3 regions of the Streptomyces sp. YJ-C3 genome follow, and region 2 is predicted to be linked to each of the others. Evidence: predicted binding sites of a transcription regulator. Region 2 holds the regulator's gene; each other region holds the start of a gene.
What was found. Region 2 encodes HrcA, which represses chaperone genes, less so after heat shock. Its sites were predicted from a motif close to TTNGCACTCNGNNNNNCNGAGTGCNAA; they were not measured.
Positions count from the first base shown of each region.

Region 1 (9,411 bases), 610 kb from region 2:
CGAGGGCCCCAGCGACGAGCTGATGCAGCGCATGGGCGCGCTCATCGAGGAGATGACGAAGGCCGGCGTGCTGCTCGACACGGCGGGTCTGGCGCCGACCGCGCAGGGCAAGCGCGTGCACTACGAGAAGGGCGACATCACCGTCACCGACGGCCCCTTCACCGAGTCCAAGGAGGTCATCGGCGGCTACGCGATCATCCAGGCGAAGGACGAGGCCGAGGTCCTGGAGTGGACCAAGCGGTTCCTGCGGGTCCACGAGGAGCACTGGACCGTCACCTCCGAGGTCCGGGAGATCGTCGGCGGCTGAGCCTTGGCCGCGGGCCCCGGCCGGTGTCTGATGGTGGGCTGTGACAGAGCAACGCTCCACGGCCCGCCCGGACGCCGCCGCGACCCGCGCCATCGAGACGGTCTTCCGCATGGAGGCGCCGCGCATCATCGCCGCCGTGACCCGCGTCGTGCGCGACGTCGGCATAGCGGAGGAGCTGGCGCAGGACGCGCTGGTCGCCGCCCTGGAGCAGTGGCCGGACACCGGCGTCCCGGACCGCCCCGGCGCCTGGCTCACCGCCGTCGCCAGGCGCCGCGCCGTCGACCTGGTGCGCCGCCGCGAGAACTACGCGCGCAAGCTCGAAGAGGTCGGCCGGGCGACGGAGTTCGCGTACGAGGCACCGGCCGCCGCCGACCCGGACGACATCGACGACGACCTGCTGCGCCTCGTCTTCATGAGCTGCCACCCGGTGCTGTCCGCCGAGGCCCGGGTCGCGCTCACGCTGCGCCTGCTCGGCGGTCTGACCACCGCCGAGATCGCCCGCGCGGTCCTCGCCCCCGAGCCGACCGTGGCCCAGCGCATCGTCCGCGCCAAGCGCACCCTCGCCACCCGCAACGTCGCCTTCGAGGTGCCCTACGGCCCCGACCGCGAGGCCCGGCTCGGCTCGGTCCTGGAGGTCATCTACCTCATCTTCAACGAGGGGTACGCGGCCACGGCCGGGGAGGACCATCTGCGGCCGGGGCTGTGCGAGGACGCGCTGCGGCTGGCCCGGGTGCTCCAGTCGCTGATGCCCAAGGAGCCCGAAGTGCACGGTCTGGCGGCCCTGTTGGAGCTGCAGTCCTCCCGCGCGGCCGCCCGGACGGCGGCCGGCGGGGGGCCCGTGCTGCTCAAGGACCAGAACCGGTCGCGCTGGGACATGACGCTGATCCGGCGCGGGTTCGCCGCGCTCGGCCGGGCGGACGCGGCGGCCTCCGGCGGTCCCGGCCCGTACGCGCTGCAGGCCGCGATCGCCGCGTGCCACGCCCGGGCCCACGTGTACGAGGAGACCGACTGGGCCCAGATCGCGGCCCTCTACGCCCTCCTCGCGGTCCGCGCCCCGTCACCGGTGGTCGAGCTGAACCGGGCGGTGGCGGTGTCCATGGCACAGGGCCCGGCGGCGGGACTGGCGATCGTGGACGCGATCGCCGGTGAACCGGCGCTGCGGGACTACCACTTGTTGCCGAGTGTGCGGGGCGATCTGCTGGAGCGGCTGGGGCGGGGGGAGGAGGCGCGGGCGGAGTTCCTGCGGGCGGCCGGGCTGGCCCGCAACGAACGGGAGCGGGAGTTCTTGCTCGGCCGTGCCGACGGCTGATCCGCGGCGGGCACGGGGGCTCTGGCCCGGACCCGCTCCTCAATCGCCGGAGGGGCTCGTTCCCGGCTGCCCCACCAGCATGGTGGGGGCCCCGGCGACGCGGGTCAGGAACACCGTCGCCGCCCGCTTCCCGAAGGGCTTCGGCATCGCCTTGCGCCGCAGTTCCTCCGGCTCGACGGCCGACCCGCGCTTCTTCACGGTCAGCACCCCGACCTCCCGCTCCCGCAGCAGCGCCTTCAACTTCTTCACGTTGAAGGGAAGCCGGTCGGTGATCTCGTACGCGGTGGCGTACGGCGTCGGGTGCAGCTCGTCCGCGGTGACGTACGCGATGGTCTCGTCGATGAGCCCGCCGCCGACCTCCTTCGCCACCTCGGCGACGAGATGCGCGCGGATGACGGCGCCGTCGGGTTCGTACAAGTACCGCCCCACGGCACGCACTTCGGGGTCCGGCAGCCCGCTCCCGGCCAGCTCCCGCGGCCCGGGGAGCAGAGTGGCCCGCATTCTCCCGGGCTCCGTGCCGAACCACAGCACGGCCTCCTTCACGTCACCCCGGTCCGAGATCCACTCGGCGTCGGCCTCGGCCGGGATCGCCTCGTGCGGGATGCCGGGGGCGATCTTCAGCGCGGCGCGCGGGGCCGAGAGCGCGGCGGTGACGGCCCAGGACAGCGGAGGGGAGTAGGCCTCGGGGTCGAAGATCCGCCCCCGCTTCGTGGAGCGGCGCGCGGGGTCCACGAACACGGCGTCGTACGCGGAGGTGTCGACCTGTGTCACATCCGCCTCGCGCACCTCGATGAGGCCGGCGAGCCCGAGCGCCTCGGCGTTGGCCCGGGCCACGGCGCACGTCCCCGGGTCCCGGTCGACGGCGAGCACCGCGATCCCCGCGCGGGCCAGCGCGATCGCGTCGCCGCCGATGCCGCAGCACAGGTCGGCGACGGACCGGACGCCGAGGGCCCGGAAGGACTCGGCCCGGTGCGTGGCGACGCCGGTCCGGGTCGCCTGCTCGACCCCGTTCGCCGTGAAGTACATGCGGGCCGCGTCCTCGGGCCCGAACTTCGCCACCGCGCGCTGCCGCAGCCGGGCCTGGGCGAGCGCCGCCGAGACGAGCTCGGCCGGGTGCTCGCGGCGCAGCCGGGTGGCGAGCGCGAGCTCCTGCGCCGGGTCGTGGTCGCGCAGTTCTTCGAGCAGGGCCCGGCCCTCGGGGGACAGGAGGGCGGAGAAGTCGTCGGGGGTCGAGAAGGAGCTCACCCGGCCCATTGTGGGCCAGTCGGAGGACGGTGCGCGCCCGGCGGCGGTGTCGGCCCCTGATCAGGGCCTTGAGCTGCAAAGATCCGGCGCCATGCAACTAGTACGACAAAACGAAGAAACCGCCGCAAAGGTGACCCCCGCGCGACCCGGGAAGCGGGCGGCGTTCCGCGTCACGGCCGCCGCTCTCGCCGCCGCCGCGCTGGCCACCGGCTGTGCCTCCGGTTCGGGCGGCGAGGCGGTGCGGCCGGCGCCCGGGCAGCAGGGCCTGAACGCGCCGCCGGCCCGCGCCCTCGACTCGTACGCCACCAAGCTCAAGGTCCAGCAGGCGCAGCGGGCCGCCGCGGCCAGGCGCTGGGGCGTGGCGAAGGTGCCGCTCGCCGCGCCGAAGCCGCCCGCGAAGAAGCCCGTCATCAAGCCGCGCAAGGGCTTCGAGGTCGACGACCAGGCCGAGCTCGGCCTGCCCCCCGTCTTCACCACGATCCCCACCAAGGACAAGGTCGTCTTCCTCACCATCGACGACGGGGCCGACAAGGACCCGCAGTTCCTGAAGATGATGAGCGACCTCAAGATCCCGTACACGGCCTTCCTGACCGATGCCGAGGTCAAGCCCGACTACGCCTACTTCAAGCGGGCCCAGAGCCTGGGTGTCACCCTCAACAACCACACGCTGCACCACCCGTACCTGCCGGGCCTGTCCTACGCGCGGCAGAAGCACGAGATCTGCGGCATGCAGGACGTCATCGAGAAGAAGTACGGCAAGCGGCCCACCCTCTTCCGGCCCCCGTTCGGCAACTACAACCAGGACACCCTGAAGGCCGCCAAGGCCTGCGGCATCACGTACGCGCCGATCTGGAACGCCGAGGCGTTCGTGGACCGGATGGACTACCGCGAGTGGGACCGGGACATCCATCCGGGCGACATCATCCTCACGCATTTCCGGGGACGCTCGGACTGGAAGGGCACCATGCCCGACATGATCCGCAAGTTCCTGAAGTACGTCACCGACAAGGGGTACGCGGTGGCCCGCCTGGAGGACTACCTGTGACAACTCCCTGGGCGGGGGCGGCCGTTCGGGCGGCCGGGGTGCGGCGGGCCATCGCCTGCGCCCTGGCCGCCGCGCTGCTCACCGGGTGCGCGCAGTCCGTCGACCCGATCGAGCGGATGGGCAGGAAGGCCGCGCAGAAGGTCCGGCACCATCCGCGTCCGGCGGCCGGCGCCGCGGGCCCGGCGGCCCCGGGCGCCCATCGCCGCTGGGGCCTGCCGGCCCCGCTGGCCCCGGCGCCGGGCCCCCCCGCCCAGCGGGTGCTCCCGCCCCGGGCGCCGGGAAAGGTCCCCCCGGTCATCGACCGCGTCCCGACCAAGGACAAGGTCGTCTTCCTCACCTTCGACGACGGCGCGGAGAAGGACTCCCGCTTCGTCGACATGGTCCGTGACCTGCGGCTGCCGATCTCGATGTTCCTCACGCACTCCGTCGCGGGTCCCGGCTACGACCACTTCGGCCAACTGCGGGCGCTCGGCGCGGGAGTGGAGAACCACACCCTCACGCACCCCTTCCTGCCCGGCCTCGGCTACGTGGAGCAGCACGCGGAGATCTGCGGCCAGCAGGACCGCCTCAAGGGCCGCTTCGGCACCGCCCCGCGCCTGCTCCGCCCGCCCTACGGCAACTACGACGCGGACACGCTGCGGGCGGCCGGCGCGTGCGGCATCGACGCGATCGTCCTGTGGCGCGCCTCGATGCAGATCAACGACCTGCGCTACGCCGACGGCGACCGCCTGCGCCCCGGCGACATCATCCTGACCCACTTCCGCGGCCCGTCCGACCTCAAGGGCACGACGCTGACCGAGATGACGACGCGGATGCTGCGGCGCATCCAGGAGCAGGGGTTCACCGTGGGACGGCTGGAGGACTACGTCTGAGCCCGCTGCCAGGCGGCGACCGCCAGGGTCACCGTCCAGGCGGCGGCGAACAGCTGGACCGCGCCGGCGTACGGGCGCCGCAGCCACAGCAGCGCGGCGCCGAACAGCAGGGTCATGGCGGCGCCGCCGCCCCACCACCACACCTCGGTCCAGTCCGTGGCCGGCGGCGGGCCCCCCGACTTCGGGTCGTAGGACGACCGGGCCATCCCGTGCAGCATCAGGGAGAAGCCCGCGAGCAGGGCGTAGCCGATCTCCAGGAACACCACGAAGGCCACCACGCAGCCACCGGTGAACGCGTCGTCGTCCTGCCGCGCCTGCGCGCTCACGCCGAGGCCAGCCGGGCCAGTGCCGCGAGGCCCAGGAAGGCGCCCGCGAGGAGCTGCGCCCCCGCGGTGACCGGCAGCCCCGCGCGCCCGCCGAAGGCGAAGGCCGACGCCGCGATCAGGACGGCGAGACCCAGGTAGGTCCACGACCACGCCTCCTGGGCGGGGCGGACGTGGGCGGCGAACTGCCAGATCGTGGTGACGGCGTACGCGAGCGCGTCCACGAACAGCACGAAGACAGCCAGGGCGATGTCGCCCACGAGGGATTTGCGATGCTGACCGGCCATGCCCGCACCCTCGTACGGAACCGGCGACTCCACCGCCCGCGTTCCCCAATCGAGACCGACCCGTGCCCCGAAGGAGCGCGGGGAACGGCGCGAGCGGTCACGGCGGAGCCGCACTCGGCAACGCGGGGAATCCCCCGCGGCGCATGGCCGGATCGGGGCGCAGCTCCGTTCGAAATCCCCCGCCGCGCCGGAGTCGATTAGCAGTCCGCTTGACCGAGTGCTAATCGCGGTCATAGTCTCGGCTCTGGCACTCCCCACCGGAGAGTGCCAACAGCGACGGGCAGGTCCGGCACCCGCGACGACGGATCCACCTGGTCGCCACCTCAGACAGTTAACCCCGTGAGATCTCCGAAGGGGGAGGTCGGATCGTGACGACCGCCAGCTCCAAGGTTGCCATCAAGCCGCTCGAGGACCGCATTGTGGTCCAGCCGCTCGACGCCGAGCAGACCACGGCCTCTGGCCTGGTCATCCCGGACACCGCGAAGGAGAAGCCCCAGGAGGGCGTCGTCCTCGCCGTGGGCCCGGGCCGCTTCGAGAACGGCGAGCGCCTGCCGCTCGACGTGAAGACCGGCGACATCGTGCTGTACAGCAAGTACGGCGGCACCGAGGTCAAGTACAACGGCGAGGAGTACCTCGTCCTCTCGGCTCGCGACGTGCTCGCGATCGTCGAGAAGTAATCACCTCGAAGCGAATGCTTTGAAGAGCTGCGCCCCTGGTCACCCTGCTCAAGCCGGGCGGCGAGGGGCGCAGTGTCATTACTCCAGTTTTCGAGAGGGCTGAACCGCTCCCATGGCGAAGATCCTGAAGTTCGACGAGGACGCCCGTCGCGCCCTCGAGCGCGGCGTCAACAAGCTTGCCGACACGGTCAAGGTGACGATCGGCCCCAAGGGCCGCAACGTCGTCATCGACAAGAAGTTCGGCGCCCCCACCATCACCAACGACGGTGTGACCATCGCCCGTGAGGTCGAGGTCGAGGACCCGTACGAGAACCTCGGCGCCCAGCTGGTGAAGGAGGTGGCGACCAAGACCAACGACATCGCGGGTGACGGTACGACCACCGCCACCGTGCTGGCCCAGGCCCTCGTCAAGGAAGGCCTGCGCAACGTCGCCGCCGGCGCCTCCCCGGCCGCCCTGAAGAAGGGCATCGACGCCGCGGTGAAGGCCGTGTCCGAGGACCTCCTCGCGACCGCCCGCCCGATCGACGAGAAGTCCGACATCGCCGCCGTCGCCGGTCTGTCCGCCCAGGACGCCCAGGTCGGCGAGCTCATCGCCGAGGCGATGGACAAGGTCGGCAAGGACGGTGTCATCACCGTCGAGGAGTCCAACACCTTCGGCCTGGAGCTCGACTTCACCGAGGGCATGGCCTTCGACAAGGGCTACCTGTCCCCGTACTTCGTCACCGACCAGGAGCGTATGGAGGCCGTCCTCGACGACCCGTACATCCTGATCCACCAGGGCAAGATCGGGTCCATCCAGGACCTGCTCCCGCTCCTGGAGAAGGTCATCCAGGCCGGTGGCTCGAAGCCGCTGCTGATCATCGCCGAGGACGTCGAGGGCGAGGCCCTGTCGACCCTGGTCGTGAACAAGATCCGCGGCACGTTCAACGCCGTCGCCGTGAAGGCCCCCGGCTTCGGTGACCGCCGCAAGGCGATGCTCCAGGACATGGCCACCCTCACCGGTGCCACCGTCATCGCCGAAGAGGTCGGCCTCAAGCTCGACCAGGCCGGTCTGGACGTCCTCGGCTCCGCGCGCCGCGTGACCATCACCAAGGACGACACCACGATCGTCGACGGTGGCGGCAACAAGGCCGACGTCGACGGCCGCGTCAACCAGATCAAGGCCGAGATCGAGAACACGGACTCCGACTGGGACCGCGAGAAGCTCCAGGAGCGCCTCGCGAAGCTCGCCGGCGGCGTCTGCGTCATCAAGGTCGGTGCCGCGACCGAGGTCGAGCTCAAGGAGAAGAAGCACCGTCTGGAGGACGCCATCTCCGCGACCCGCGCCGCGGTCGAGGAGGGCATCGTCTCCGGTGGTGGCTCCGCGCTCGTCCACGCCGTCAAGGTCCTGGAGGGCTCCCTCGGCAAGGAGGGCGACGAGGCCACCGGTGTCGCCGTCGTCCGCCGCGCCGCCGTCGAGCCGCTGCGCTGGATCGCCGAGAACGCGGGCCTCGAGGGCTACGTGATCGTCTCCAAGGTCGCCGAGCTCGAGAAGGGCTCCGGCTACAACGCCGCGACCGGTGAGTACGGCGACCTGGTCAAGGCCGGCGTCATCGACCCGGTCAAGGTCACGCGCTCCGCCCTGGAGAACGCCGCGTCCATCGCCTCCCTGCTCCTGACGACCGAGACCCTGGTCGTCGAGAAGCCGGCCGAGGAGGAGCCCGAGGCCGGTCACGGCCACGGTCACTCGCACTGAGGCGCTCCGCCGAGCTGACCTGAACCGAGGCCCGGCTCCCTGTCGCAGGGAGCCGGGCCTCGGCGTTTTCCTGATGCGGTTTCGACGGGAACGGCGCGACCGGCCACAGCGGACCCGCACCCGGCGACTACTGCGGCCCGTACTTGCGCCCCGTCTTCGACGTGATCCCGCCCAGCAGCGCGCGCGGCGTCACCTTCACCACGCCCATCAGCGCCTTGTACCGCGGATCCGGGATCGACAGGGACCTGCCGCGGGACAGATCGGTGAGCGCCGCCGCCACCAGCTTGTCGGCGTCCAGCCACATCCACTTCGGGATGTTGCCCGTGCCCATCCCGGCCCGCTGGTGGAACTCCGTACGGACGAAGCCCGGGCACAGCGCCATCAGCCGTACCCCGCTGCCCGCCAGGTCCTTCGCCGCGCCCTGGGTGAACTGCACGACCCACGCCTTCGACGCCCCGTACGTGCCGCGCGGCACGAACGCCGCGACCGACGCGACGTTGATCACGCCGCCGCGGCCGCGCTCGCGCATCACCTCCGTCGCCGCCGACGTCAGCCGCAGCACCGCCTCGCAGTGCACCTTCAGCATGGTCAGCTCGTCGGCCATGGGGACTTCCAGGTAGCGGCCCTTGTTGCCGAACCCGGCGTTGTTGACGAGCAGATCGACCGCGGCCTTACGGTCCTTCAGCCGCTCCTCGACCGCCGCGATGCCCTCGTCCGTGGCGAGGTCGGCCGTCAGTACCTCGGCCTCGATGCCGTGCCGGTCGTGCAGTTCGGTCGCCTGCTCCTGAAGCCGCTTGGTGTCGCGCGCGACGAGCACCAGGTTGTGGCCGTCGGCGGCGAGGCGCCGGGCGAACGCGGCGCCGATGCCCGCGGTGGATCCCGTGATCAGTGCCGTAGTCATGGGCCAAGGTTAGTGACGGTTCAGTGGTGCTCGTGATCACCGGGTCCTGCTCCGGCCGGGGTGTGTGCCCGCTGCCCCTTGTCGACGACCACGAACTGCCCCATCATCCCGCCGTCCTCGTGGTACAGCAGATGGCAGTGGTACATGAACGGGACGTCCGGATCGGCGAAATCGGGCCCTCCGTCGAACCGCAGCGCCAGCTTGACCGTCGTCCCGTTCGGCAGGAACACCGTGTCCTTGCGCCCGCGCAGCTCGGGCGGCGGCGTCCCGCCGTTGATCTCCAGCACCCTGAACTGCACATCGTGGACATGGAAGTTGTGCGGCATCCCGTTGCCGTTGTGCACGGTCCACACCTCGGTGCTGCCGCGCGTGACGGTCTCGTCGACGCGGTCCATGGCCATCGCCCGCCCGTTGATCCCGCTCATCTTCAGGTCGAAGGAGCGCGAACGCACCGCGTCGGCGGCCTCCGGGAGCTCCAACTCGCCCAGGACGTGCGGCACTTCGGGGGACGGTCGCAGGGTGCCCGCCGCCCGCAGCTGCAGTACGTCGAACGAGTCGTCCCCGCCGCCGAACCGGCGCTGCCACGCGTCCCCGTAGCCGTCGTGCGCGTCACTGCGCAGCACCGTGCGCTCACCCGGCTCCATCCGCACCACGACCTCGGCCCGCTCACCCGGCGACAGCCGTACCCGCTGCATCGCCGCGGGCCGCTC
Region 1 is NZ_CM132685.1:8,104,563-8,113,973, reverse strand. Features, by position in the region: gene ACVHNB_RS36575 (YciI family protein) at 1-307, shown strand, start outside; gene ACVHNB_RS36570 (RNA polymerase sigma factor) at 417-1,616, shown strand; gene ACVHNB_RS36565 (class I SAM-dependent methyltransferase) at 1,656-2,861, opposite strand; gene ACVHNB_RS36560 (polysaccharide deacetylase family protein) at 2,953-3,906, shown strand; gene ACVHNB_RS36555 (polysaccharide deacetylase family protein) at 3,903-4,778, shown strand; gene ACVHNB_RS36550 (hypothetical protein) at 4,769-5,104, opposite strand; gene ACVHNB_RS36545 (hypothetical protein) at 5,101-5,388, opposite strand; gene groES (co-chaperone GroES) at 5,757-6,065, shown strand; gene groL (chaperonin GroEL) at 6,178-7,800, shown strand; gene ACVHNB_RS36530 (SDR family NAD(P)-dependent oxidoreductase) at 7,928-8,701, opposite strand; gene ACVHNB_RS36525 (multicopper oxidase family protein) at 8,722-9,411, opposite strand, start outside.
Region 1: the regulator HrcA is predicted to act here: its motif matches at 5,586-5,612, upstream of groES (co-chaperone GroES).

Region 2 (9,411 bases):
GCGGCGGGGTCCGCGTACTCCGGCTGCGGCATGAACAGATTGACGCCGAAGGGCCGGGCGGTCAGCCCCCGCACCTGCTTGATCTCCTGGTACATGCCGTCGGCCGTCTTGTACCCGGCGGCGAGGAACCCGAGCCCGCCCGCCTCGGACACGGCGGCCACGAGCTCGGGACAGGACGCGCCGCCCGCCATCGGGGCCTGCACGATCGGACAGGGGCAGAGATCGGTCAGTGCGGAGGACATGACCGCATCGTGCCACGTACGCGTCAGACGACCGAATCGGAGGTTCCGCCTGGCATGTGCCACGCAAAAGGGGCCCGGGGGTGTTCACCCCCGGGCCCCTCCCGCCAACGGCTCACCGCCCGTTGAACGCGTCCTTCAGCCGTGAGAACAGCCCCTGCTGGCCGGGCTGGAACTGGCCGGTGGGCCGCTCCTCGCCGCGCAGCTTGGCGAGCTCGCGCAGCAGCCGCTCCTGCTCGGGGTCGAGCTTCTGCGGCGTCATGACCTCGACGTGCACGATGAGGTCGCCGCGGCCGCCGCCGCGCAGATGCGTGATGCCGCGCCCGTGCAGCGGGACCGACTGGCCGGACTGGGTGCCGGGCCGGATGTCGATCTCCTCCATGCCGTCGAGCGTCTCCAGCGGCACCTTGGTGCCGAGGGCCGCCGCGGTCATCGGGATGGTCACGGTGCAGTGCAGATCGTCGCCGCGCCGCTGGAAGACCGGGTGCGGCAGCTCGTGGATCTCCACGTACAGGTCACCGGCGGGGCCGCCGCCGGGGCCGACCTCGCCCTCGCCCGCGAGCTGGATCCGCGTCCCGTTGTCCACACCGGCCGGGATCTTCACGGTCATCGTGCGCCGCGACCGGATGCGGCCGTCACCGGCGCACTCGGGGCACGGCGTCGGCACGACGGTGCCGAAGCCCTGGCACTGCGGGCAGGGGCGGGACGTCATGACCTGGCCGAGGAAGGACCGCGTGACCTGCGAGACCTCGCCGCGCCCGCGGCACATGTCGCAGGTCTGCGCGGAGGTACCCGGCGCGGCGCCCTCGCCGCTGCAGGTCGTACAGACGACGGCCGTGTCGACCTGGATGTCCTTGGTGGTCCCGAAGGCGGCCTCGTCCAGCTCGATCTCGAGCCGGATCATGGCGTCCTGGCCGCGGCGCGTGCGCGACCGCGGGCCACGCTGCGACGCGGTCCCGAAGAACGCGTCCATGATGTCCGAGAAGTTCCCGAACCCGCCGGCGCCGAAGCCTCCGGCGCCGCCTCCGCCGGCCTGCGACAGGGGGTCGCCCCCGAGGTCGTAGACCTGCTTCTTCTGCGGGTCGGAGAGCACCTCGTAGGCGGCGTTGATCTCCTTGAACCGCTCCTGGGTCTTCGGATCCGGATTCACGTCCGGGTGCAGCTCGCGCGCGAGCCTCCGAAAAGCCTTCTTGATCTCGTCCTGGGAAGCGTCGCGGCGCACGCCGAGTACGGCGTAGTAGTCCGTGGCCACTTACGACTCCGCCAGGATCTGTCCGACGTAACGTGCCACTGCGCGTACTGCTCCCATCGTTCCCGGGTAATCCATGCGGGTCGGTCCGACCACGCCGAGCTTGGCGACTGCCTCGCCGCCCGAACCGTAGCCGACCGACACGACGGACGTGGAGTTGAGTCCCTCGTGGGCGTTCTCGTGACCGATCCGTACGGCCATGCCCGAATCACCCTGCTCACCAAGCAACTTGAGGAGCACGACCTGCTCCTCCAGCGCCTCGAGGACGGGCCGGATGGTGAGGGGAAAGTCATGTCCGAAGCGGGTGAGATTGGCGGTGCCGCCGATCATCAGCCGCTCCTCGGTCTCCTCGACGAGCGTCTCCAGCAGAGTGGAGAGCACCGTCGCGACCGTACCGCGGTCCTCCGTCTCGAAGGCCTCCGGCAGGTCCTGCACCAGCTGCGGCACATCGGCGAACCGGCGGCCCGCGACCCGGCTGTTGAGCCGCGCCCGCAGATCCGCCAGAGACGATTCGCCGAACGGCGCCGGGCAGTCGATCATCCGCTGCTCCACGCGCCCGGTGTCCGTGATCAGCACGAGCATCAGACGGGCGGGCGCGAGCGACAGCAGCTCGACGTGGCGCACGGTGGACCGGGTCAGGGACGGGTACTGGACGACCGCGACCTGCCGGGTCAGCTGCGCGAGCAGCCGCACGGTCCGGCCGACGACGTCGTCGAGGTCGACGGCGCCCTCCAGGAAGTTCTGGATGGCGCGCCGCTCGGGCGCGGTCATCGGCTTCACCGCGGTGAGCTTGTCGACGAAGAGGCGGTACCCCTTGTCGGTGGGGATGCGCCCGGCACTGGTGTGCGGCTGGGCGATGAACCCCTCGTCCTCCAGGGCGGCCATGTCGTTGCGCACGGTCGCCGGGGAGACGCCCAGGCTGTGCCGCTCGGTCAGCGCCTTGGAGCCGACCGGCTCCTCGGTGCCGACGTAGTCCTGGACGATGGCGCGCAGCACTTCGAGCCTGCGTTCACTGAGCATCGGCGCGCACCTCCAGCAACTGACTCTGCGATCTTTCCGTTTTGGCACTCCCTGTCCGCGAGTGCCAATCGTCCCCGGCTCAGTGTACGGCCGGTGGGTACGGGCCCGGCAAGGCCGCTAGCGTCGAACCATGGAGACCACCACGGGCATCGACTGGAAGTCGGCGGGCTGGGAGGAACTGGCGCCGCACGTGGGGCGGGTCCGGCTGCCCGGCTGGGACTGCACGACCGGACTCGTCGTGGGCGACGGCGCGGCCCTGTTGATCGACACGGGATCCTCACTCCGTGAAGGCGCCCGGCTGCGCGCGGACACCCGGCGCCTCCTGGGAACACACGGGAGAGTGACGCACATCGCGCTCACCCACCCGCACTTCGACCATGTGCTCGGCACGGCGGCGTTCGCGGGCGTCGAGGTCTACGGGGCCGTGGGCATCGACACCGTGTTCGCGGGCAGCGCCGACGGGCTGCGCGCCGACGCCGTACGCCACGGTCTGGACGCCGACGCGGCGGCCGAGGCGGCCGACCTCCTCGTCACCCCGCACCACCGGGTCTGCGGCGAGTGGACGCTGGACCTGGGCGGCGGCCTGCAGGTGCTGCTCGCGAACGTCGGCCCGGCGCACACCGGTCACGACCTGGCGGTCCTGGTGCCCGCGACACCGCACGGGCCGGAGATCGTCTTCTGCGGCGACCTGGTCGAGGAGTCGGGCGAGCCCCAGGCGGGCCCGGACGCGGCGCCGCGCCACTGGCCGGCCGCGCTCGACCGGCTGCTGTCGCTGGGCGGCGAGGACGCCCGCTACGTCCCGGGGCACGGATCGGCCGTGAACGCGGAGTTTGTCCGTGCGCAGCGCGCCACACTGGCGGCCCGTTCCGGCGTGTCGTAGGCCGAGCGCCGCGGTTTCTCTTATCGTCTGCCGAATGCGCCAGTACTCCCCCGACCTGACCCCTCCCTGGAAGAAGCGGAACAACCCCGCGCCCGAGGTCCCGGCGGAGCCGGACCTCGTCGTGGAGGAGGTCACCACGGGCTTCTGCGGAGCGGTCGTCCGCGTCGAGAAGACGGCGCAGGGTCCGACGGTGACCCTGGAGGACCGCTTCGGCAAGCTCCGGGTGTTCCCGATGGAGCCGCGCGGGTTCCTGCTGGAGGGCAGGACCGTCACCCTGGTCCGCCCCTCGGCCGTCGCTCCCGCACCGGTCCGCCCCACGCGCACGGCGTCCGGCTCGGTCGCGGTGCCGGGTGCCCGCGCCCGGGTGGCCCGCGCGGGCCGCATCTATGTGGAGGGCAAGCACGACGCCGAGCTGATCGAGCGGGTCTGGGGCGACGACCTGCGCATCGAGGGCGTGGCGGTGGAGTTCCTGGAGGGCGTCGACGACCTGCCGGCGATCGTGGCGGAGTTCGACCCGGGCGCGGACGCGCGCCTGGGCGTCCTGGTCGACCACCTGGTCCCCGGTACGAAGGAGTGGCGCATCGCCCAGTCGGTCACGAGCGAGCACGCGCTGGTGGTCGGCCACCCGTACATCGACATCTGGGAGGCGGTGAAGCCGGCCTCGCTGGGCATCGAGGCCTGGCCCCGGATCCCGCACGGCCAGGACTGGAAGACGGGTGTGTGCCGGGCCCTCGGCTGGCGGGTGGCGAACACGGGCGAGGCCTGGCAGCACATCCTGTCCCGGGTCCGCTCCTACAAGGACCTGGAACCCGAGCTCCTCGGCAAGGTGGAAGAACTGATCGACTTCGTGACGGCACAGCCGTAGTCGCAGTCGCTCGGCCCGGCCCCGCCCCGCCCCGCCCCGCGTCAGTCGACCAGGTCCCGCACCACGCCGTCCGCCAGCAACCGCCCGCGCAGCGTCAGCACGGCGCGCCCCTCCTCGAAGGGGCCTGCCTCCAACAGCCCGCCGGCCAGGGCCTTGCGGGCCGCGGCGAGCCCCGCGGGCCGCAGCAGCGACAGCGGGCACCCCTCCCGGAGCCGCAGCTCCAGCAGGATCCGCTCGACCCGCCGGTCCTCGTCGGCCAGCACCTCACGCCCGGCCCCGGGCGACCGTCCGCCCGCCAGCGCGGCCGCGTACGCACCGGGATGCTTCACGTTCCACCACCGCACCCCGCCGACGTGCGAGTGCGCGCCCGGGCCCGCGCCCCACCAGTCGGCCCCGCGCCAGTACAGCTCGTTGTGCAGGCACCGCGCCGCCTCGGACGTCGCCCAGTTCGACACCTCGTACCAGTCGAACCCGGCCGCCGACAGCATCTCCTCGGCGATCAGATACCGGTCCGCGTGCACGTCGTCGTCGGTCATCGGCACCTCGCCGCGCCGGATCCGCCGGGCGAGCTGGGTGCCCTCCTCGACGATCAGCGCGTACGCGGAGACGTGGTCGGGGCCGGCCGCCAGCGCCGCGTCCAGCGAGGCCCGCCAGTCGTCGTCGCTCTCGCCCGGGGTGCCGTAGATCAGGTCCAGGTTGACGTGCTCGAACCCGGCCGCCCGCGCCTCGGCGACACAGGCCTCGGGCCGGCCGGGCGTGTGCGTGCGGTCGAGGACCTTCAGGACGTGCTGCCGCGCGCTCTGCATCCCGAACGACACCCGGTTGAAGCCCCCGGCGCGCAGCTCCGCCAGATAGGCCGGGTCCACCGACTCCGGGTTCGCCTCGGTGGTCACCTCCGCGTCGTCCGCGAGCCCGAACTCGTCCCGGATCGCCCCCAGCATCCGTACGAGATCGGCGGCGGGCAGCAGCGTCGGGGTGCCGCCGCCGACGAACACGGTCCGCACCGGTCGGGGGTCGTCGCCGAGCACCTTCCGCGCGAGGCGGAGCTCGTCGGCCAGCGTCTCCGCGTAGTTGTCACGGGAGGCGAGCACGCCCCCGGTGCCGCGCAGCTCGGTCGCCGTGTACGTGTTGAAGTCGCAGTAGCCGCAGCGCGTGGCGCAGTACGGGACGTGCAGGTAGAAGCCGAGCGGCCGGTCGGCGGCGCCGGCGAGCGCGGAGGCGGGCAGCGCCCCGTCGTCGGGCACCGGTTCACCGTCGGGAAGTGCGGAAGGCATGACCCCATTGTCCCGCCTCCCGGAACGTCACTGCGCCTGCAGCACGAGCAGCGCCAGATCGTCGTCCGCCGGGGTGTCCGCGAAGGCGTGCACGAGGCGCCGGATGCGCTCGGCCAGCAGCGGGGCCGTCAGTCCCGCGCACCCGGCGAGGGCCTGCGCGAGCCCGTCGCCGTCGTCGAACTGGCGGTGTCCGGAGCGCCGCTCCGTCACCCCGTCCGTGACGCACAGCAGGGTGTCCCCGGTCTGCAGCTCGAACGTCTCGCTCGTGTAGTCCGGGTCGTCGACGACACCGAGCAGGACCTGCGGGGCGGCCGCCGTGACGACCTCGCCGCCGGGCCGCATCAGCAGGGGCAGCGGATGCCCGGCGGAGGCGAGGGTGCAGGTGACGACCGCTCCGTCGGCGGACAGCGTCAGTTCGCCGTAGAGGAGGGAGAGGAAGCGGGAGGTGGTGCCGTCGGGCGAGACGTCCTGTCCGTCGGCGGCGGCGAGGGCGCGGGCCGCGGCGTCGGCGGCCTCGGTGGCGTCGTCGAGCAGCAGCCGGTTGAGCCGGTCCAGGACCTGGGCGACCGGATATCCCTCCCGGGCGAGCAGCCGCAGCCAGGGCCGCGCGAGCCCGATGACCACGGCGGCCTCGGGCCCCTTGCCCTGGACGTCGCCGAGCGCGAAGCACCAGCGGCCGTCACCGGCGGGGAAGACGTCGTAGAAGTCGCCGCCGGGGCCGCCGGCCTCCTTCGGTTCGTATACGAGGGCGCTGCGCACGCCGGGGATCTCGGCGATGGACGTGGGCAGCAGGCCGCGCTGCAGGATGCGGCTGATGGTGGCCTGCCGGGTGTAGCGGCGGGCCGCGCTGACGGCGAGGGCGACCCGGCGGCTGAAGTCCTCGACGAGTCCGGTGACCTCGTCGGGGAAGCGGAGCTGGCCCGCGCGCCCGATGAGCAGGATGCCGAGGGTGCGGCCGCCGACCATGAGCCGGTAGGCGAGCGCGGCGCCCGCCTCCTCCTCGGCCCCGGTGTCGTCCGGTGCCTCGAACGGCCAGGGCACGGGGACGGCCGCGGTGCGGGCGGCGTCGGGCAGGCTCGGCGGTTCCTTCTCCAGGATCTGGCGGAGTTCCTCGATGCGGTTCTCGTGGGTGTGCCAGACGCGGGCGAGCCGGGGCGCGGGCATCGGGTCGGCGCCGCCCCGCAGCTCGTGGTCGGCGGTGCCCGGCAGACCGCGGCCCTCCTCCTCGTACAGCCAGACCGCGCACCAGTCGGCGAGCCGCGGCACGAGGAGCTGGCCGACGAGCGCGGCGACCATGCCCTCGTCGAGCTGTCCGGCGAGCAGGTCGGAGGCCTCGGCGAGGAAGGAGAGCGCGCCGCGGTTGATCCAGTCCTGGTCGTGGGGCACGCGTCTGGGCAGGGGGGCGAGGAGGTCGGCGGCGCGCAGGCCGCGCTCCAGGGCGCGTACGGCGGAGTCCACGGAGGGGTCGTCGGCGACGGCCTCGGCTTCGTCGACGGGCAGCCGGGCCCACACGGTCTTGGTGCCGGGGCGGTACGTGATGCCCCAGGAGTCGGCCAGGGACGCGACGAGCTGGAGGCCGCGGCCGTATTCGGCGGTGTCGGGCGTGCTGACGGCCCGCTCGCTGCGCACGGCGCGGGCCGGGTGGTGGTCGGTGACCTCGACGACGAGTCCGGCGGGGGTGCCGTCCGGGGCGGGCTCGTCGAGGCGGCACAGGAGGTCGACGCTGGTGCCGGCATGCACGACGGCGTTCGTGACGAGCTCGCTCAGCACGACGACCGCGTCGTCGACGAGCCGGTCGCCGAGGGGGGCCGCCAGGGGCGGTACCCGCTCGCTCCATGCCTCGAACGCCGTGCGCAGGAAGCGGCGGGCGGCTGCGGGCGCCAGCGGGTTTCCGGGCAGCGACGTCTGCGCCACGGCCGGTCCTTCGTGCGGGGAGTCCGCTTCGCTCCCGTCGCTGAAGGTGGTTTCCCGCTGAATCGGAATGGGCCCCACGTTCGGCTCCTGAGCAGTTCGGGCAAAGACGCCTCAGGCGACATGAACAGAGTGACAGACTGACCACGCCCATAAGCACCGAGTTACCGAAGTGGGCTGCCATGAGCGAGAACAGTGCTATGCGTGTGCAGGGAAGCGGTTTCGAGGGCGAGGTGATCCGCCCGGCCGACCTCCGCCCCCTGATGGCCGCCATCGCGGCCGCCCGCGACGGGAACTTCACCCGCCTCCCCGACGGCGGGGACGGCATGATCGGCGAGCTGGCCGCGGTCTACAACCAGCTCATAGACCGCAGCGTCCACTACAACGCCGAACTCACCCGGGTGCGCCGGGAGATAGTCCGGCACGGCCGGCTCGACGAGCGGCTGGAGGCGAGCCCGGGGCAGGGCGCGTGGGCCACCCGCGTCCACGACGTCAACACCATCATCGGGGCCCTGGTCGCTCCGGCGGCCAATGCCACACGGGTGCTCGACGCGGTGGCGGGCGGCGACCTGACGCAGCGTGTCGATCTCCATGACGGAAACCGCCAACTCCGCGGCGATTTACGGCGGTTGGGGCGCGCGGTCAACAAGATGGTGGACCAGCTGTCCCTCTTCACGGGCGAAGTGACCCGGGTGGCCCGCGAGGTCGGCACCGAGGGCCGGCTCGGCGGCCGCGCCAAGGCCCAGGGCCTGTCCGGGAGCTGGCGGGACGTGACCGAGGCGGTCAACACCATGGCGTCCCGGCTGACGGCTCAGGTGCGGGACATCGCGCTCGTGACGACGGCGGTGGCGCGGGGCGACCTGACACGTACGGTCACCATCGAGGCGACCGGTGAGCTGCTCGAACTGAAGCTGACCGTGAACACGATGGTCGACCAGCTCTCCGCGTTCGCCGACGAGGTCACGCGTGTGGCCCGCGAGGTCGGCACCGAGGGCCAGTTGGGCGGCCGCGCCCAGGTCCGCGGCGTCTCCGGCGTCTGGAAGGACCTCACCGACAACGTCAACTTCATGGCGTCGAACCTGACCTCCCAGGTCCGCAACATCGCCCAGGTCACCACCGCCGTCGCGAACGGCGACCTGAGCCAGAAGATCACGGTCGACGCGCAGGGCGAGATCCTCGAACTCAAGTCGACGATCAACACGATGGTCGACCAGCTCTCCGCGTTCGCCGACGAGGTCACGCGCGTGGCCCGCGAGGTCGGCACCGAGGGCCAACTCGGCGGCCGCGCCCAGGTCCGCGGCGTCTCCGGCGTCTGGAAGGACCTCACCGACAACGTCAACTTCATGGCCGACAACCTGACGTCGCAGGTCCGCAACATCGCGCTCGTCTCCACGGCCGTGGCGCAGGGCGACCTCGGCAAGAAGATCACGGTCGAGGCGAAGGGCGAGATCCTCGAACTCAAGTCGACGATCAACACGATGGTCGACCAGCTCTCCGCGTTCGCCGACGAGGTCACGCGTGTGGCCCGCGAGGTGGGCACGGAAGGCAACCTGGGCGGTCAGGCCCAGGTCCGCGGCGTGTCGGGCGTCTGGAAGGACCTGACCGACAACGTCAACTTCATGGCGTCGAACCTGACCTCCCAGGTCCGCAACATCGCCCAGGTCACCACCGCCGTGGCCCAGGGCGACCTGTCGAAGAAGATCTCGGTCGACGCGCGCGGCGAGATCCTGGAGCTGAAGGACACCGTCAACACGATGGTGGAGCAGCTGCGCGGCTTCGCCGACGAGGTGACCCGCGTGGCCCGCGAGGTCGGCACCGACGGCCGCCTCGGCGGGCGTGCAACCGTGCACGGCGTGTCGGGCGTCTGGAAGGACCTGACCGACAACGTCAACTACATGGCGGACAACCTGACCTCCCAAGTACGCAACATCGCGCAGGTCGCCACCGCGGTGGCCCAGGGCGACCTCTCCAAG
Region 2 is NZ_CM132685.1:7,494,900-7,504,310, forward strand. Features, by position in the region: gene ACVHNB_RS33900 (nitronate monooxygenase) at 1-242, opposite strand, end outside; gene dnaJ (molecular chaperone DnaJ) at 355-1,491, opposite strand; gene hrcA (heat-inducible transcriptional repressor HrcA) at 1,492-2,508, opposite strand; gene ACVHNB_RS33915 (MBL fold metallo-hydrolase) at 2,639-3,388, shown strand; gene ACVHNB_RS33920 (DUF3097 domain-containing protein) at 3,423-4,253, shown strand; gene hemW (radical SAM family heme chaperone HemW) at 4,295-5,527, opposite strand; gene ACVHNB_RS33930 (SpoIIE family protein phosphatase) at 5,555-7,441, opposite strand; gene ACVHNB_RS33935 (HAMP domain-containing protein) at 7,621-9,411, shown strand, end outside.

Region 3 (9,411 bases), 1.0 Mb from region 2:
GACCCGGACGATCACCTTGCGGTCCGCGCCCACCTGCTCCCGCAGCGCGGCGAGCCGCTCCTCGACATCGGGCCGGTGGGCGCGCTCCCGCAGGAAGTCGGCGTCGGCGCCGAGCCCGTGCACCCCGATCCGCGTCCCCGACGTGCCCCCGAGGATCCGCGTACAGCACTCGGTGAACGCGTCCGCCCAGCGCCGGGTCAGGAAGGCCAGCCGGTCCGCGCCGAGCATCCCGTTCAGGAGCTGCTCGGCGATGTCGTCGGGCAGCATCCGGAAGTAGTCGACGGGCGCCCAGGGCGTGTGCGAGAAGTGCCCGATGCGCAGGTCGTCGCGGAGCTCGCGGAGCATGCCCGGCACCAGTGCCAGGTGGTAGTCCTGCACGACCACCGTCGCGCCCGGCGCGGCCTCCTCGGCGAGGGCCTCGGCGAACGCCCGGTTGTACGCCTCGTACGACGCCCACTGCCGGCGGAACTCCGGGCCGAACGACGGCTCCAGAGGCGTCTGGTAGAGCATGTGGTGCACGAACCACAGCACCGAGTTCGCGATCCCGTTGTACGCGTCCGCGTGCACGCCGGCGTCGATGTCCAGCATCCGCACACCCGGTTCGGCGACCCCGCGCCGGACCGCCTCCCGGTCGCCGTCGCCGAGCGCCGCGCACACCCACAGCTTGTCGTCGACGACGCTGAGCGCGGACACCAGACCGCCCCCGCCGCGCTTCGCCTCGATCGTTCCGTCGTCGCCGACGGCGTACGACACGGGGCCGCGGTTGGACGCGACGAGAACCTCAGCAGCACCAAGAGTGGAAGCCATAGGGGCACGCTAGCCCGGCCCGGAAGCGTTCAAACGTACGGCCGGACCCCGTCAGGGGTCCGGCCGTATACAACGCCCTCAGCGGCAGGTCAGTCCTTGCGGCCGCGCACCGCCGCGAGGATCAGCGCGCCGAGCCCGCACAGCGAGACGGCGAGCCCTCCGTACAGCAGCGCCTGCGAGCTGTCGGCGCCCGTCTCGGCCAGCTCGGGGCCGGTCGGGTGCGGCGGCGTCGGCCGGGCCTGCTGCCGCTTGGTGACGATGACCGCGGTGCACGGGTCGTCGCCGCCGCGCGCGCGGGCCGAGCAGGTGGTGTTCGGCACCTCACCGGTCACCGGGATCACGGTGACCGCGCCGGGCGTGCAGGAGACCTTGACGTTCTCCTTGATGACGACCTTGCCGTGGGCGGGCACGGTGCCGGTCCAGTGGAAGGCCGAGCCCTTCTTGGTGACCGTGCCGGCCGAGGCGGTCGGGGTGCCGACGGCGCCCTTCGTGGGCCAGGAGATCGCGGCGTTCCGGCGCGGGGTCCCGCTGCTGTTGCGCAGGGTGATGGTGTCGCGGACCGTGGCGCACGGGGGAGCGGTCGGGGTCGCCGGCCGGTTGACGATCTCCAGGTGCGGGGTGGGGCCCGGCGGAGTCGGCGGTGTCGTCGGGGGCGTCGTGGGCGGCGTCGGCTTCTCGATGACCGGCGTGAAGCCGCAGTTCGGGTCCTGCGAGTCCTCCTCGCAGTTGGTGCGCGGGGTGTCGGCGGTCACGTTGTTGGTGAGCTTGCCGTCGCCGTCGAGCGGGTCGTGGAGCGTGGCGCTGTAGGTGATCGTCGCGGTCTGCCCGGCTGGCACGTCGCCGCGCCAGTTCAGCTTCGGGCTCGCGTACGTGACCTGACCCAGGCTGGCCTTGGCGTCGCCGTTGTAGTCGGCGTCGTCCAGCACGTCACCGAGGTCGTCGCTGAGCTGGGCGCCCGGGTAGTCGACCTCGCCGATGTTCTTCGCGGTGATCGTGTACGTCACCTTGCCGCCCGGCGCGACCTTGCTCGGCGCGGCGCTCTTCTTGACCTCCAGGTCGGGCACCGGCACGGAGAAGGCGAGCGCCGAGGGCACGTAGGTGTCGCCCTTGGTGCGGAACGTCAGGCCGGCCGAGGTGGAGCCCGGTGGCAGCGCGCTGGACGGGATCGTCACGTCCTTGGCGTCGATGCTGAAGTTGTTGCGGTCGCAGGGCTGGTCGCAGCCGTCGGCCTTGCTGTTGAAGAAGTTGTTGGTGCCGCTGCCGTCGGCCTCGGCGATCTGCTGCCCGTTGACCAGGAACTGGTCGCCCGCCACGTTCGCGTCGCCCTCGTACGCGGTGACGCTGGCGCGCACGTCGCCGCCGCCCGCCCGGTAGAAGCCGTCGATGTCGATCGTGGTGTCGGGGTCCTTGGACTGCTGGACCACGTGGCCGCCGTACACGTAGACGTTGCGGCGCGTGGGCGCGTACTGGGCGTTCGGTGCGTCGTACTTGTAGGCGACGGTCAGCGACCAGCCGCCGACGCAGCCCTTGCCGGTCGGGGCCCAGACGTTGCCGACCGCGACCGGCACCTCGGTGCCGGTCGTGACGCCGGAGAACAGCGAGGTGATGTCGGACTCGGCGGTGTAGTAGTGCGGGCCGCCGACCTCGGCCGGGGTGCGCACCGCGTTCTGCACGGTGACGGGCGTCTCGGCGCCGGCGCCGATCCTCACCACGGGCCGCGTGGTGAGCGGGTCACCGGCCGGGGAGGTGGCCGGGCCGGCGGTGTCGCAGCGCGCGATCTGGTTGCGGCCCAGCTTGTACGTGCCGTCGTTGCCGCCCCAGAAGAGGCGGGCGTAGGCGACGGTGGCGCCCGGCGGGATCGTCACCTTGCCGGTGGAGGAGTTGACGACCGTCGAGGACAGCCCGGCCGTGTCCGTGTACTGCATGTCGAACTGGTTGTTGTTCTCGGTGCTCGTGCCCGTCTGCGCGGACCGGCAGCGCGCCGCGTCGTCCGCGGGCGTGGTCGGGCACCGCATCACGGTGTTGCCGAGCGTGATGAAGTCGCCGTAGAGGGCTTCCTCGTACCGCTTGGCGAAGGGTTCGACCACCACCGCCGAGGCCGGAACGGCCGCCGCGACGAGGGTCGCGGCGGCCGTGGCCGTGGCGGCGAGGGTCCCGGCGAGGCGGGTGGCGGCGCCTGTGAGCCGCCGGTTGCTTCTTGCGTGTCTAAGCCACATAAGCGGCAATGTAGGCAAAAAGCATCATCACTCAGTGGCTATGCGACGCGACGCTCCGCGTACTCACTGATTTCGGTCATCGGGGGACGCTCCTCCGTGTCCACCTCGTACGTCCGCGGCTCGAAGCCGCCCTCCCCGCGCTCGAACTGGGTGAGCACGGGCCGCACCAGATGCCCGCGGGCCAGCCGCAGCTGCGCCGTGCGGTAGATCGCGGCGGCCATCCGCCCGAGCGCCTGCCCGTCCTGGTGCCGGTGCTTGCGCACCCCCACGTCGACCTGGGCCAGCGCGTCCAGGCCCACGGTGTGCAGGGCGTCCACGAGCAGCCCGAGCTCCACGCCGTACCCGACGGGGAACGGCAGCCGCTCCAGCAGCGACCTGCGGGCCGCGTACTCGCCGCCCAGCGGCTGGACGAATCCGGCCAGCCGGGGCCAGTGCAGATTGAGGATCGGGCGCGCCATCAGCTCCGTGACACGGCCGCCCTGCCCGGCGGCCCCGCCCAGCGGACGGTCGTACATCGCCTTCACGAAGGCCACGCCCGGGTCGGTCAGCAGCGGCCCGACGATCCCGGAGACGAAGTCCGCCGAGAACTCCTTGAGGTCCGCGTCGACGAAACACACGATGTCGCCGGACGTCACGAAAAGTGAACGCCACAGCACCTCGCCCTTGCCGGGCCGCACCGGGATCCGCGGCAGGACCGTGTCCCGGTGCACGACGCGGGCCCCGGCCGCCGCGGCGACCTCGGAGGTGCGGTCCGTGGACCCGGAGTCCACCACCACCAGCTCGTCGACGAGCGGCACCGCCTCCGTCATCAGCTCACGCCGGATCACGGCGACGATCTCCCCGACCGTCTCCTCCTCGTCGAGCGCGGGCAGCACCACGCTCACCGTCTGGCCGGACGCGCGCTTCGCGGCGATGAGCTGGTGCAACGAGCGGTCGGCCACGGACCAGGAGCGCCGCTCAAGCCAGCGCTCGACTTCTTCCAGCACGGTCTGCGGCTCCTTATCGGCGGGGCGGTATCGGTCGATGTGATCCATCTCGCGGTTCGGACGACTATCTCAAGGGTCCAGGCCGTCGGTTACAGTCTTGAACAAGGCCGGTGACCATCGCATGTCGGGGTCGCCGCCCGGTGTCAGCGCGTATCAGGGCGCGACACACAATCGAATACCGCTCATCCAGAGGGGCAGAGGGATACGGCCCGTTGAAGCCCCGGCAACCCTCCAGCCGGTCTCGTACGACTGTCATCGTCGACGTCGCGAGGCTCCCGGCTAGGGAAGGTGCCAAATCCGTCTCGTGGCGAGATGCGCCGCGAGGAAGATGAGGAGAAAGGGCCTCGCCTCTCATGGCTGTACAGACTGTCGCCACCACGACCGCCGCGAACACCGTCGACCTCGGCCCCGCGTCCGGCCTCTCCTGCCGCGAGTGCGGCACCACGTTCCCGCTCGGACCGATCTTCGCCTGCGCCGAGTGTTTCGGGCCTCTGGAAGTCGCGTACGACCTGCCCGTCGGCGACCCCGAGGCACTCCGCAAGCAGATCGAGGCGGGCCCGGCCAACGTCTGGCGCTACGCCCCGCTGCTGCCCGTCCCGGCCGACGTCGCCGAGAAGCCGAACCTGAACCCGGGCTGGACCAAGCTGGTCAAGGCCGACAACCTCGCCCGTGAACTCGGCGTCGAGCAGGGCAGGTTGTTCGTCAAGGACGACTCCGGCAACCCCACGCACTCCTTCAAGGACCGGGTCGTCGCGCAGGCCATCGAGGCCGCCCGCGCCTTCGGCTTCACCACACTGTCCTGCTCCTCCACCGGCAACCTGGCCGGCGCCGTCGGCGCCGCGGCCGCCCGCGCCGGCTTCCGCTCCTGCGTGTTCATCCCGCACGACCTGGAGCAGGGCAAGGTCGTCATGGCCGGTGTCTACGGCGGTGACCTCGTCGCCATCGAGGGCAACTACGACGACGTGAACCGTTTCTGCTCCGAGCTCATCGGCGACCCGCTGGGCGAGGGCTGGGGCTTCGTGAACGTGAACCTGCGCCCGTACTACGGCGAGGGCTCCAAGACGCTCGCGTACGAGATCTGCGAGCAGCTCGGCTGGCAGCTGCCCGACCAGCTGGTCATCCCGATCGCGTCCGGCTCGCAGTTCACGAAGATCGACAAGGGGCTGCAGGAGCTGATCAAGCTCGGCCTCGTCGAGGACAAGCCGTACAAGCTCTTCGGCGCCCAGGCCGAGGGCTGCTCCCCGGTCTCGGTCGCGTACAAGGGCGGCCACGACGTGGTGCGCCCGCAGAAGCCGAACACCATCGCCAAGTCGCTGGCCATCGGCAACCCGGCCGACGGGCCGTACGTCCTGGACATCGCGCGCCGCACGGGCGGTGCCGTGGAGGACGTGAACGACGAGCAGGTCGTCGAGGCGATCAAGCTGCTCGCGCAGACGGAGGGCATCTTCGCGGAGACGGCGGGCGGCGTGACGCTCGGTGTCACCAAGAAGCTCATCGAGGCCGGGCTGATCGACCCGTCCCTGACCACGGTCGTGCTGAACACGGGTGACGGGCTCAAGACGCTCGACGCCGTCGCCGATTCATCGCAGGCGACCGCGACGATCCGGCCGAGCCTGGAGGCGTTCCGCGACGCCGGTCTCGCCGCCCACTGAGCCACCATCCGACCCAGCAGCAACGGGAGTCACCCATCATGAGCGTCAACGTCCGGATCCCCACCATTCTCCGTACCTACACCGGCGGCCAGGCCGAGGTGAGCGCCGAGGGCGCCACGCTCGCCGATGTCATCACCGACCTGGAGAAGAACCACACCGGGATCGCCGCCCGCGTCCTCGACGACCAGGGCAAGCTGCGCCGCTTCGTGAACGTCTACGTGAACGACGACGACGTCCGCTTCGAGCAGGGGCTGGAGACGGCGACGCCGGACGGCGCCGGGGTCTCGATCATTCCCGCCGTCGCCGGCGGCTGATCTTTCCCTGTTCCACGCAGAGTTACGTGAATTGCCCCCTCCGCGAGAGAAGCGGAGGGGGCAATTCTGCATGGTTGAGCGCGGTACAGTTGGGGAAGCCGCTTCCTTCTGCCGCCCGGTGCATGACGGGCGCATATGAGTTCTCGCCCGAACCGCGACAAGAAGCAGCCAAAGTGCCCGGCCCTTTCGAGCTCTTTATGGCATTTGTGCGGCCCGACTTGCCCTGGGATCCGGTGAGTTGGCCCGGTTTCCCCGATCGTGGGCGCCCAGAATTCTCGTCCGATTGACCTGTTGCAGACGGCAGTTGGGCAGATACATTCAGCCGCGGTCGACGCGTTCCGGCGCACACCCCCAAACCCTTTGGGGAGTGAGGTCTGACCCGGGACCGCGAAGTGCGGTCTCGCGCAAGGGCCAGTAATAGGGGAGTTAGGCATGGCTCAGGGCACCGTCAAGTGGTTCAACGCGGAGAAGGGGTACGGCTTCATCGCGGTCGACGGTGGTGCGGATGTATTCGTCCACTACAGCGCGATTCAGATGGACGGCTACCGCACCCTCGAAGAGGGTCAGCGAGTGGAATTCGAGATCTCGCAGGGCCAGAAGGGGCCGCAGGCCGACATGGTCCGCCTGGCCGCCGGCTGAAGCGCGTCACGACTGACAGGCTTCGTACGAGCGAAGGGTCCGTGTCCCCGCCAGGGGGTACGGGCCCTTCGTGCTGTGCGGGCACCGGGGGCGGGCGTCGGGGATCTGTGGTAGCCGCTTGCACTCGCAGGGGTCGAGTGCTAATCATTGGCGTTAGCACTCTCCGAGTGAGAGTGACAGAACTTGGATCGGGTCGGTGAGGTCCGGGAGCCGGGTGGGGCAAGGAACCACAAGGCTCAAGGGCCGTCCGTCGCGGGCACCAGCACGGTCCGTTTGCGTTTCCACCCCGTCCGGGAGGACCACTTCACATGGCCAAGATCATCGCGTTCGACGAGGAGGCACGGCGCGGCCTCGAGCGCGGCATGAACCAGCTCGCCGACGCCGTCAAGGTGACCCTGGGCCCCAAGGGTCGCAACGTCGTCCTCGAGAAGAAGTGGGGCGCCCCCACGATCACCAACGATGGTGTGTCCATCGCCAAGGAGATCGAGCTCGAGGACCCGTACGAGAAGATCGGCGCCGAGCTGGTCAAGGAGGTCGCGAAGAAGACGGACGACGTCGCCGGTGACGGCACGACGACCGCGACCGTCCTGGCCCAGGCCCTGGTGCGCGAGGGTCTGCGCAACGTGGCCGCCGGTGCCAACCCGATGGCCCTCAAGCGGGGCATCGAGAAGGCCGTCGAGGCCGTCTCCGCCGCTCTCCTTGAGCAGGCCAAGGATGTCGAGACCAAGGAGCAGATCGCTTCCACGGCCTCCATCTCCGCCGCCGACACCCAGATCGGCGAGCTCATCGCCGAGGCCATGGACAAGGTCGGCAAGGAAGGCGTCATCACCGTCGAGGAGTCCCAGACCTTCGGTCTGGAGCTGGAGCTCACCGAGGGTATGCGCTTCGACAAGGGCTACATCTCGGCGTACTTCGCCACCGACATGGAGCGTATGGAGGCGTCGCTCGACGACCCGTACATCCTCATCGTCAACTCGAAGATCGGCAACGTGAAGGACCTCCTTCCGCTGCTCGAGAAGGTCATGCAGTCCGGCAAGCCGCTGCTGATCATCGCCGAGGACGTCGAGGGCGAGGCCCTGTCGACCCTGGTCGTCAACAAGATTCGTGGCACCTTCAAGTCCGTCGCCGTCAAGGCCCCGGGCTTCGGTGACCGCCGCAAGGCCATGCTCGGCGACATCGCCATCCTCACCGGTGGCACCGTCATCTCCGAGGAGGTCGGCCTCAAGCTGGAGAACGCCGGTCTCGACCTGCTCGGCCGCGCCCGCAAGGTCGTCATCACCAAGGACGAGACGACGATCGTCGACGGCTCCGGTGACAGCGACCAGGTCCAGGGCCGCGTCAACCAGATCCGTGCCGAGATCGAGAACTCGGACAGCGACTACGACCGCGAGAAGCTGCAGGAGCGCCTGGCGAAGCTCGCCGGCGGTGTTGCGGTCATCAAGGCCGGTGCCGCGACCGAGGTCGAGCTCAAGGAGCGCAAGCACCGCATCGAGGACGCCGTTCGCAACGCGAAGGCGGCCGTCGAGGAGGGCATCGTCGCCGGTGGTGGCGTGGCCCTGCTGCAGGCCTCCGCGGTCTTCGAGAAGCTGGAGCTCGAGGGTGACGAGGCGACCGGCGCCAACGCCGTGAAGCTCGCCCTGGAGGCCCCGCTCAAGCAGATCGCCGTCAACGGTGGCCTTGAGGGTGGCGTCGTCGTGGAGAAGGTGCGGAACCTGGCCGTCGGCCACGGTCTGAACGCCGCCACGGGCGAGTACGTCGACATGATCGCCGAGGGCATCCTCGACCCGGCGAAGGTGACGCGCTCCGCGCTGCAGAACGCCGCGTCGATCGCCGCGCTGTTCCTCACCACCGAGGCCGTCATCGCCGACAAGCCGGAGAAGGCCGCTGCCGCGGGCGCTCCGGGCGGCATGCCGGGCGGTGACATGGACTTCTGAGCCGTCTCACGGTTCAGCCGGTCTGTTCGTCCCGAGGGCGGCATCTCCTCTTCACGAGGGGGTGCCGCCCTCGGGCGTTTCCCCGTTCCCGGGTTCCGCACAGGAATCCTCTTGTTCCCTTGATCGTCACGGGTTACTGTCCCCGGGCGCGTACTGGGGAGTAGTGCGCAATCACGGCAGGTGGGGGACATGGCCGACAGTGACGGTGTGCCGGAAAAGAGCATGAACGCGTGGGGGCAGGCCATCTCGGCCGTCGCGCTGGTGGGGGCGCTCGCCGTGGGGTTCTGGGCGATCGCGCGGGACTCGGCGTCCGACCAGGGCGGTGCGCCGGAGGCCGCCGCCTGCTCGGGCGGGGCGCCGGAGAAGGGCGACAAGGCGGCCGGCCGGGTGTACGGGGCCCAGCTGTGCAAGGCGCTGAACCAGAGCGAGCTCGCCACCTGGCTGGGGACGCCCGGCGAGGTCCCCAAGAGCGCGAGCGGCAGCGGCGACGGGTCGATCGGCTCGGGCAGCAGCAAGATCCCGTACCGGTCGGCGCGGATCGAGTTCGAGACGTACACGGTGACGCTCTCGGCGACGTACGACAAGCTGCCGGTGGACGCGGAGTCCGTGGCGTTCCTCGGCCGTGACGTGCACGCGCAGAAGGTGTTGCGCCGCGCCGCGGTCTTCTACTCGACGCAGACCCTGGGCATCCGCTTCCGGCTCGACGGCTCGGACGCCGAGAGCACGCAGGGGGTACCGGCCGAGGCGCTCACCGTGGCGCTCGACCCGAAGAACCGCGGCGGCTCCTACGAGCTGGCGGTGTGGCGCAACGGCGGCGGCTACCCGGACCGGACCGTGCTCCTCGAGGTCGCGGAGCACGTGCT
Region 3 is NZ_CM132685.1:8,498,221-8,507,631, reverse strand. Features, by position in the region: gene ACVHNB_RS38530 (alpha,alpha-trehalose-phosphate synthase (UDP-forming)) at 1-807, opposite strand, end outside; gene ACVHNB_RS38525 (DUF7927 domain-containing protein) at 897-3,023, opposite strand; gene ACVHNB_RS38520 (glucosyl-3-phosphoglycerate synthase) at 3,062-4,009, opposite strand; SAM riboswitch class I at 4,189-4,344, shown strand; gene thrC (threonine synthase) at 4,363-5,661, shown strand; gene ACVHNB_RS38510 (MoaD/ThiS family protein) at 5,700-5,975, shown strand; gene ACVHNB_RS38505 (cold-shock protein) at 6,408-6,614, shown strand; gene groL (chaperonin GroEL) at 6,923-8,548, shown strand; gene ACVHNB_RS38495 (DUF6215 domain-containing protein) at 8,738-9,411, shown strand, end outside.
Region 3: the regulator HrcA is predicted to act here: its motif matches at 6,768-6,794, upstream of groL (chaperonin GroEL).